Regions from separate parts of the Micromonospora sp. NPDC085948 genome, predicted to be linked through region 3. Evidence: riboswitches for the same ligand, from Rfam matches in the RefSeq annotation. Region 3 holds a riboswitch; each other region holds the start of a gene.
What was found. Region 3 has a riboswitch for S-adenosylmethionine ahead of AB0O48_RS11710 (ABC transporter substrate-binding protein). Riboswitches for the same ligand answer to the same signal wherever they lie in the genome.

Region 1 (3,253 bases), on a different contig from region 3:
GCAGCGCGGAGACGGCCATCGCGACCATCCGCTTGCGGCCGCGCTCGCGGAGCAGGCGCACCCCGTACTCGTGCAGCGCCCGCCCGACGCCTTGCCGCCGCAGATCGGGATGCACGGTCAGCTCCGCGCCGGCGTTGTCGGTGTTGTCGAGGTAGGGCAGGTCCAGTTGGAGGTGACCGGCCGGCACCCCGTCGAGCCGGGCCAGCGCCCAGAGCGACTCGACACCGGGCATCGGCGTGTGGAAGATCGCGTCGAAGCGTCGCCGGCAGAAGGGTGGAAGGTCCGGCAGATCGGCGTCTTTGGCCGCCGCGCCGATCAGGTACGCCTCGTCGACCGCGGCTCGGTCGGTGCCGTCGAACGACGCGATCGTGATGCTCATGGCGCTGAGCGTGCGCCCGGAAAAGCGATCGGGCCAGCGAATTACTCGCTGGCCCGATCGAACGTGGTCGGGAGGGACACTCGCACAACGCCTCCGGCGTTGGGTCGCAAGAACTTCAAAAGTCTTCGGCGAAATGCCCTCCCGCACGGAGCATCTTGCGCCGTCCGGTTCCTGCCGTCAAGTCCGCAGCGGCGGGTTTTCCACACTCACAGCGAAATCTCAGTCACAGAGTGATCCACTCGGATTTCCTGGGAACGGGGTGTCCGGGCCGGACGGACACCGCGCCTTCCAGGAACCCGAGTGGATCAACCCCAACCGACCGACGGCCGCCGGCGAACGGCCACGGGCCGGCCGGCGAGCGGGTGGCGGGGTGGGTCAGCCGAGGAGGCCGGCGTCGCGGGCGGCGCGCAGCGAGGGCTTGATGTGGTGGGTCGGTCCGACCTGGCCGGCCACCGCGTCGACGGTCTTCAGACCTTCGCCGGTGTTGAACACCACGGTCTCCGCGGTCGGGTCGAGCCGACCGGATTCGACGAGCTTGCGGAGCACCGCCACGGTCACCCCGCCCGCGGTCTCGGCGAAGACGCCCGTGGTGCGGGCCAGATCGCGGATGCCGGCGCGGATCTCGTCGTCGTCGGCGTACTCCATCCAGCCGCCGGTGCGGCGGACCGCCTCCAGCGCGTAGACGCCGGCGGCCGGGTCGCCGATGTTGAGCGACTTGGCGATGCCGGTGGGCTTGACCGGGATGATCGTGTCGGTGTCCGCGTGCAGCGCGGTGGCGATCGGGTTGCAACCCGCGGACTGGGCGCCGAAGACCTTCCAGCCGCCGGCCGGCGCCTCGACCAGGCCGATCTCCACCAGCTCGGAGAACGCTTTGTCGATCTTGGTGAGCAGCTCGCCGCTGGCCATCGGGATGACCACCTGCGCCGGGATGCGCCAGCCGAGCTGCTCGGCCACCTCGTAGCCGAGGGTCTTGGAGCCCTCCGCGTAGTACGGCCGGACGTTCACGTTGACGAACGCGGTGTCCTCGAACTCGTCGGTCTCCACCAACTCGCCGCAGAGCCGGTTGACGTCGTCGTACGAGCCGTCGATCGCGACCAACTCGCCGCCGTAGACGGCGGTGGTGATGACCTTGCCCTGCTCCAGGTCACTGGGGATGAAGACCACCGAGGGCACCCCGGCACGGGCGGCGTGCGCGGCCACCGAGTTGGCCAGGTTGCCGGTCGACGCGCAGGCGAACCGGGTGAAGCCGAGCGCCTTCGCGGCGGTGAGGGCCACCGAGACGACCCGGTCCTTGAAGGAGTGGGTCGGGTTGGCGCTGTCGTCCTTGACCCACAGCGGCGCGGTGATGCCCAGCTCGGCGGCGAGGTGCGGGGCCGCCACCAGTGGGGTCAGTCCCGGGTCGAGGGTGACCCGGCTGGCTGGGTCCTGCCCGGCGGGGAGCAGTGCGGCGTAGCGCCAGATGTTCTCCGGGCCGGCCTCGATCTGCTCACGGGTGACGGTGGCCAGGGCGGCGATGTCGTAGTCGACTTCGAGGGGGCCGAAACACTCGTAGCAGGCGTGCTGGGCGACGAGCGGGTAACGGGCCGAGCAGGCCCGACAGACCAGGGCGCGGGCGGGGCTGGCGGAGGTGTCGATGCCGGAGGCGGCGAGCGTCGACGTCATGTCGAGAGTCCTCTCATCTTTCCCCACATCGCACGGTGCGGCGGGGACGGAATTGGCACCTGCCCCGCGGGTCGCTCAGCGGTGAGCGCGCAGGGTGGTTGCCGGGGCGTCGTCGGGCCGTATCCCTCAGCCCCTCTGGATGAGGTATGCAGTTGTGCCGTCGAGTCTAGGCAACTATCTGCGTCGCCTCCACCGCGGATCCCACGCTGTGAGCCGAACAACTCAGCGAGTCACCGGCGGCGGCGCCTCCCGTCCCCAACTGCGGGGCCCGGGGGCGCCGGCAGGTGGGTCAGCGGGCGCTCACCGCGACCGGGTCGACCACGGCGATCTGGTCCGTGGTCGCGGTCGACTGCGGCGGGGACGAGGGCCGGATCCGAGGCCGGGTGGCGAGGTTCGCGGCGACCAGCGCACCGATCGTGATGGCGGCTCCGACCAGCTCGATGGGCTCCGGGCGGTAGCCGCGGGCGATCTGCACCGCGAAGGTGGTGACCGGGACCAGGTTCATGAACAGCGCCGCGTTGGCGGCACCGAGCCGCTGCACACCGGTGTTCCAGGCCAGGACCGCGATGACCGCGCCGACGACCACCGCGTACGCCAACTGTGGGGTGACCGCCGCGAGGTCGGCGGCGGCCGGCGCGTGCTGCCAGCCGACGGCGTCCGCGCCGATGCTCGTGACCAGCATGGCCGCCGTGCCGGCGAGCGCCGTCAGGGTGGTGAAGCGCAGCGGGGACCAGTCGCCGAACCGGCTGGCACCGTGTGTGTAGATGCCCCAGCCGAGGACCGCGCCGATCATCATCAGCCCACCGAGACCGAACTGGCCGAGCCCGGCCAGGCTCCCGCGGGTGATCACCAGGCCGACTCCGAGGAGCGCCACCAGGGAGAGGGCCAGCAAGAGCGGCTTCGGCCGTACGCCGTCGCGCGCCCAGCGGACCAACTGGGTGATCAGCGGGGTGGTGGCCACGAACAGGGCGATCTGCTGCGGGGCGGCGTGTTCGAGCGCCAGGTTGGTGAGCACGTTGAAGCCGGCGAAGCCGACCACGCCGAGCAGCACGATCTCGCCCGTCCGGCCGCCGTGCCGCAGCGCGCCGGAACCTTCGCGGAGCAGCAGGATCGCGACCAGGATGGCGCTGGCGAGCAGGTAGCGGGCGGTGGTGAGGTTGAGCGGGTCGACCCGGGTCAGCGCACTGGCCAGGACCGGGAACATCACGCCCC
Region 2 (3,253 bases), on a different contig from region 3:
GAGCCGGCCGAGCCGGGCGAGGCGCCGAAACCGCCGACCGCCCCGCCCGTCGGCTGACCGCGGCCGCGCTCCTCAGCCCAACTCGGCGAGCGCCGCGAGCAGCCGGTCCACCTGCTCGACGGTGCTGCCCAGGCCGAGGCTGGCGCGCAACGCCGTGGGCGGCAGGTCCCGTCGGCCGGTACGCCCCGCCGCCTCGGCGAGCAGCCGCCGGGCCAGCGGGTGGGCACAGAACAACCCGTCGCGCACGCCGATCCGGTGCGTGCTGGCCAGCCGCGCGGCCACGTCGGCGGAGTCCCGGCCGGCGACCACGAACGAGACGATGCCGACCCGCGGCGCGTTCGGGCCGAAGGTGCGCAGCTCCACCACGTGCGGCAGCGCCTCGATGCCGGTCCGCAGTCGCGTCAGCAGCGCCTGCTCGTGGGCGGCCAGCGCATCCCGGTCGGCCCCGCCGAGCGCCGTGCACACGGCCGCCAGCGCGACCGCGCCGAGCAGGTTCGGTGTGCCACCCTCGTGCCGGGCCGGACCGGTTGCCCAGGTCACGTCGTGGGTGGCCGGGCCGACGTGGCTGGTGGCGCCCCCACCCGCCAGGTACGGCGGGGCGGCGTCCAGCCAGTCCGCCCGGCCGATCAGCACGCCCGCACCGAACGGCGCGTACAGCTTGTGGCCGGACACGGCCAGGTAGTCGGCGTCCAGCGCCAACAGGTCGACCGGGGCGTGCGGGGCGAGTTGTGCGGCATCGAGCACGATCCGGGCACCGTGCCGGTGCGCCACCCGGGCCAGCTCGGCGACCGGCCACCGCTCACCTGTCACGTTGCTCGCACCCGTCACCGCGACCAGCACCGGCAGTGCCGGACTGCTGCCCCGGCGCAGCTCGGTGAGGGCGGCGGCGAGGTCGCGTACCGCCCCGGCGGGATCGGCCGGCACCGGCAGCCGTACCGAACCGCGGGGCCAGGGCAGCAGGTTGGCGTGGTGCTCGCCCGCGAAGGTGACCACCGTGGTGCCGGCCGGCAGCGACCGCGCCAGCAGGTTGAGCGCGTCAGTGGTGTTGCGGGTGAAGATCACGTGATCGTCTGCCCGGGCGTTGAAGAAGTCACCGATCGTCTGCCGGGCCTGCTCGTACGCGAGGGTGCAGCGCCGCGACAGCGCGCCCGCGCCGCGATGCACGCTGGCGTACCAGGGCAGCAGTTCGGCCACCGCGTCGGCGGCGGCCCGCGCGCAGGGTGCGCTCGCCGCGTAGTCCAGGTTGATCTCACCGGGCACGCCGAGGACGTCCAGCGGCACCGACGCGGGCGCGACGGTGGGCAGGGTGGGCAGCGAGGGAACGAGGGTGACGGGCACGCCGGAACCTCCGGGGTCAGGGACCCCGGGTGCGGCATCGGGACGGGGTCCGCGCTTGCCCAGCACACCGATCGGGCTGGGCCCGGTCATCACCCGGGGCACCCCACCGCGAACTCGACGAGGGTTGCCGGCCAGCAAGCCGGGGCTGAACGCTGGCACTCGTGACCTGCGGGCAGCATAGCGGCAACCGATGCGACCGGACCAGCCGGCGGCGGATGGCTACGCTGACCGCATGGCCGACACCCCGCCCGGTACGCCCCTGCCGTCGCCGCCCGCGCCCGTGGCTCCGTCCGTCGGCGGAGCGCCCCGGATGCCGCTGCGCCGGCTGGGCTGGCGGCGGTTCTTGGCGTTGGCCGGGGTGGTGCTGCTCATCGCCGCCTGCGCGGTGTTCATGGTCTTCAGGCTCGGCCAGTCGCTCGGCGCGCAGGCACTGCTGATCGGGGTGGCCGCCGCCATCCTGCCGGTGCCGGTGCTGGTCGCCTGCTTCCTCTGGCTGGACCGGTACGAACCGGAGCCGTTGAAGTATCTGATCTTCTGCTTCGCCTGGGGAGCATTCGTCTCCACCGCCGCCTCGCTCACGGTCAACGAATTCGCCGCCAACCGGTTCGCCGCCTGGGGGCTGCCCGACGCGCTCACCGGCGTGCTGGTGGCGCCGTTCATCGAGGAGTTGACCAAGGCGCTGGGCCCGATCCTGCTGCTGGTGTTCCGGCGACGGGAGTGGTCCGGGATCACCGACGGCCTGGTCTACTGCGGGCTGTCCGCGGTCGGCTTCGCCATGGTGGAGAACATCCTCTACCTGGGTGGGCTGGGCTACGCGTCCGGAGCCGACCGGTACGGTCCGGTGACCGGCGTCAACCAGGTCATCTCGATCTTCATCCTGCGGATCCTGCTGTTCGGGTTCGCCCATCCGCTCTTCACCTCGATGACCGGTGTGGGGCTGGGCATCGCGGCGCGGACGGCCGACCGGCGGGTCCGGGTGCTCGCCCCGATCGCCGGCCTGCTGCTGGCGATGATGTTGCACGGCACGTGGAACCTGCTGCCCACGCTTACCCAGGCCACCGGCGAGGCGTTGATCATGCTGTACGGCTTCCTGGGCCTGATGGTGCCGGTCTTCTTCGGCATGGTGGGTTTCGCGGTGTGGTTGCGCGCCTGGGAGGGGCGGCTCACCGAGCGGACCCTGCCGGACTACGTCCGCGCCGGTTGGCTGAGCCCACCCGAGGTGGCGGCGCTGAGCAGCCTCGGCCGGCGGCACGCGGCCCGCAGTTGGGCGCGGCGGGTGGCCGGCGACGCCGGGGTGCGGGCGATGCGCGGCTACCAGTCCGCCGCCACCCGACTGGCCCTGCTGCGCGACGGCTCGCTGCGCGGCCTGGACCGCAAGCCCGCCGACCAGGAACGGACCGCGCGGGAGGAGCGGGAGCTGCTGGACGCGATGAACGCGTACCGGTCGTTCTTCGTCGGCCGGGACCCGCAGGCCCCGACGGGGGTCTGGGACGGCAGCCGCTACCACCTGCGCTTCCCGGACGGTACGCAGCGGCCGGTGGAAGCGCCGGACGACCCGGTGGTGCCGATCCCGGTGGTGCTGGCCCCCGCGCCACCGCCTCCGGTGGGCTACGCCCCGCCCGGTTGGCCCGGCCCGCGCTCGGCGGCGCCGTGGCCCACGGGACACCCCTGACGGCGGGCGCCCCCGGCCGGCGGCCTCACGTCATCAGCGAGGTGAGGAAGTCACCGAAGCCCTGGAACATCGCCATCAGCGCACCACCGATGGCCTTGAAGATCTGCGCGGCGCCGTCCGGCCGGAAGGCCATGAAGTAGATCAGGAACGCAACACTGCCCCAGGTCAACAGCTTCTTCACGAATACTGGCATCGTCCCTCCCCAGGGCCACGGTCGCCGGATGGCTTCCCGTCGTGCGGCCG
Region 3 (3,253 bases):
GACTGGATGCCGGACCGGAAGATCTCCCCGATGTACGCGGCCGCGATCAGCGACAGCGCCAGGATGCCCAACGGGTAGGGGTCCGGTCCCCAGACCTGCATGCCCAGCGGCGCCAGCCCGACGCCGATCAGCAGGATCGTCGCCGCGGCCGGAAGTCCTCGGAACACGTCGGTGTAGACCCGCGCCGGCCAGCGCAGCCAACGGCTGCGCGAGATGCCGGCGACGGCCAACAGCAGGCCCAGCACCGAGCCGAGCAGGGCGGCGGAGACCGCCAGGATCAGTGTGTTGGGCAACCCGACGGTCAGCATCTCGGGCAGCGCCTCGCGCATCGCGTCGATGTCGAAGAAGGTCTCCCACAGCGTGCTCAACGGATCCATCGGTCGCCTCTCCTACCGCCCTGCTCGCTCGTCACCGGGTCAGGACGCGGCCGACGCGGACGCCGACGGCACGGCCGACGCGGACGCCGACGGCTTCGACGACGTGCCCGACGCGGTCGGTGCCGACACGGTGCCGCTGCCCGGCGTGAAGTCCGCCGGGATCGGCCGACCGGGGTAGTACTGCGCCTGCAACCTGCTCCAGGTGCCGTCCGCGATGACCTCGTCGAGGCCCTTGTTCAGCGCCTCGCGCAGCTTGTCGCTGCCCTTGGCCACGGCGTACGCGGTCGGCGCCGGGCTGAGCTGCTTGGCCGCCACGGTGATCTTGCCGGTGCTGTCGGCGGCCGACTTCTCGCCGATTTCGGCCGGAGCGATCCACGCGTCGGCGGTGCCGGCCTTGAGCTGGTTGATCGCACCGTTGTAGTCCGGCACCCGGACCGGGTCGAGCTGCTGACCGGTGGCGTAGTCGTCCTGCACAGTGCCCTGCACCACCACGACCCGCTTGCCGGCGAGCTGGTCGAAGCCGGTGATCGGCGAGCCGGCCGGCACGTCCAGGCCGAAGTAGCCGAAGTCGTAGCCGTTGCCGAAGTCGACGGTCTTCTTGCGCGCCTCGGTGATGGTGATCGAGGAGCTGCCCACGTCGAACTTGTGGTTGTTGACCTGGGACAGCAGCGCGGAGAAGTCGGTGCCGACGAACTCGACAGTGAGGCCGAGCCTGCCGGCCACGGCGGTCAGCAGGTCGTTGTCGAAGCCGGTGAACCTGCCGTCCTTGAGGTACACGTTCGGCGGGGCGTCGGTCAGCGTGCCGGCCCGCAGCACGCCCGGCTGCGCCAGGCCGTACGGGTTGGCGGTGGCGTCGGACGAGGTGTCGTCGCCGCAGGCGGTGAGAGCGGTGGCGGCCAGGATCGTGGCCGCGCCCAGGGCTGCGGCACGGGTCAGGGCAGGAAGGATTCGCACGGGTGTCTCCGAAAGGGGTCATGTCTCGGCGGGCACGGACGTGTGCCGCCGACGGTGCGCCCGATGGGCGTACCGCTGGAAAGGCTCGGAAAAAGAGAGGTGTGCTAGTTAGTGCCGAGGGCCGCGTCGACACGCGGCGCTGCACATTCGCATCATGTCCACGTGCCGCCGCCGGGTCAGTGCCGGCGTGGGCTGACCGGCGCGGAGTTGCGCGACATCGGTCGGTGGGGCGGTGCTGAGGATGCGCATGGGTCTCCCGGGTCTGTGCTGACCTGGGTGCCAGGCCACGCTTGCACCGACGTCGTGCCGGTGCCTGGTCTTCACCCGGGGCACCCCACCGCGGAGGAGGGTTGCCGGCCAGCGAGCCGGGGCTTCGCGCTGGCACTCATGACCTGCAGCGAGGCTAGCAGCACGCACGGGTGGATCGTCCAGTCGTTATGACCACGCTCACCGTGCGCGGAGGATGCTCGGCCCGCAGGTCAGCCGGCGTGCACGTGCGGCCGGCGACACGGGTCGGGTTCCTGGCGGCGCAGGATCTCCCGGGTGACCGAGGCGATCGCGCCCTGCCCGAACGCCAGGTAGCGCAGGAAGTTGCGGGCCGGGCCGCCCTCGCTCCACTCGAAGTAGATGTGCGGTCGCCGCCCCGTGCGGTCGCGGATCTCCAGCAGCAGGACGGCGAGCGCGTTGGGCACCGAGGAGCTGGTCAGACTGAGCACCGCGAAGCTGTCGTCGGCCAGGCCGCCGCGTACCAGCAACTCGGTCTGGAAGTCCGACGGGTCGGTGACGTGCACCTCGACGAAGATCACGTCGCTGTCGTCGGGGAAGTCGTTGTCCGCCATCGTCTGTGCCAACTTCGCGCGGTACTCGGCCTCGTCGTGCCGGTCGGGCTCGTGGGCGACGAGCCGGATTCGCCGTCCGGCGCGTTCGTCGATCATCCGGGTGGCGACCGGATCCAGCTCGATCCGGTCCACCCGCAGCTCGTAGGCCCGAGACACCCGGGACAGCACCGAGACCACGATGATCCCGCCGATGAAACAGGCCGCGATCTTGACGCCGTCGGGGCGTTCCACCACGTTCGCCAGGGTGGTGTAGACGAAAACCACCGCGATGACGCCGAACGCGACGGTGCGACCGCGCTGACGCCGCCGGGCCGCCGCGAGCGTCACCGCCGTCGCCGCGGACGTGATCAACACCAGCACACCTGTTGCGTACGCGCCGCCCTGCGCGTCCACGCTGGCATCGAAGACGACCGTGATCAGGAAGGCCACCGTGGTGAAGACCAGCACGAGCGGCCGGACGGCCCGCGCCCAGGCCGGTGCCATGCCGTAGCGGGGCAGGTAACGGGGGACGAGGTTGAGCAGTCCGGCCATCGCCGACGCCCCCGCGAACCACAGGATCCCGATGGTGGACAGGTCGTAGACGGTGCCGAACACCTCCCCGAGGTGCTGGTGCGCCAGGTAGGCCAGCGCCCGGCCGTTCGCCGGCCCGCCCGGCCGGAAGTCCTCCGCCGGGATCAGGATGGTGGTCGTCACGCTGCTGGTGATCAGGAAGACACTCATGATCACCGCGGCGGTGGTGAGCAGCCGGCGCGCGCCGCGGATCCGGCCCAACGGTCGATCCTCGGAGTCCTGTGGGTCGCCCCGTACGCTCGGCATCACGGCCACCCCGGTCTCGAAGCCGGACAGGCCCAACGCCAGTTTCGGAAAGACCAGCAGCGACAACCCGACCACCAGCCAGGGATCGCCGTGCCCGGTGGTCAGCATGGTCGTCCAGTCCCCGACGGCGCTCGGGTGCGTCACCACCCGCCACAGCGCGTCGACCACCACCACCGCGTTCAGCGCCAGGTAGGCCGCCACCAGCACGACGGCGATGCCGATGGCCTCGGTGAATCCCTTGAGGAACACCGCGCCCAACAGGGCCAC

Region 1: linked by a shared signal. The riboswitch ahead of thrC (threonine synthase) and the one ahead of AB0O48_RS11710 (ABC transporter substrate-binding protein) in region 3 are both predicted to bind S-adenosylmethionine.
Region 2: linked by a shared signal. The riboswitch ahead of AB0O48_RS07175 (aminotransferase class V-fold PLP-dependent enzyme) and the one ahead of AB0O48_RS11710 (ABC transporter substrate-binding protein) in region 3 are both predicted to bind S-adenosylmethionine.

The regions. Positions count from the first base shown of each region.
Region 1 covers NZ_JBFBJW010000002.1:286,381-289,633, reverse strand. Annotated here, with positions in the region: gene AB0O48_RS07100 (GNAT family N-acetyltransferase) at 1-379, opposite strand, end outside; gene thrC (threonine synthase) at 755-2,041, opposite strand; SAM riboswitch class I at 2,052-2,187, opposite strand; gene AB0O48_RS07090 (DMT family transporter) at 2,331-3,253, opposite strand, start outside.
Region 2 covers NZ_JBFBJW010000002.1:307,895-311,147, forward strand. Annotated here, with positions in the region: gene AB0O48_RS07170 (FUSC family protein) at 1-57, shown strand, start outside; gene AB0O48_RS07175 (aminotransferase class V-fold PLP-dependent enzyme) at 73-1,338, opposite strand; SAM riboswitch class IV at 1,385-1,505, opposite strand; gene AB0O48_RS07180 (PrsW family intramembrane metalloprotease) at 1,529-3,010, shown strand; gene AB0O48_RS07185 (hypothetical protein) at 3,036-3,203, opposite strand.
Region 3 covers NZ_JBFBJW010000003.1:451,775-455,027, reverse strand. Annotated here, with positions in the region: gene AB0O48_RS11715 (amino acid ABC transporter permease) at 1-377, opposite strand, end outside; gene AB0O48_RS11710 (ABC transporter substrate-binding protein) at 417-1,331, opposite strand; SAM riboswitch class IV at 1,613-1,724, opposite strand; gene AB0O48_RS11705 (amino acid transporter) at 1,811-3,253, opposite strand, start outside.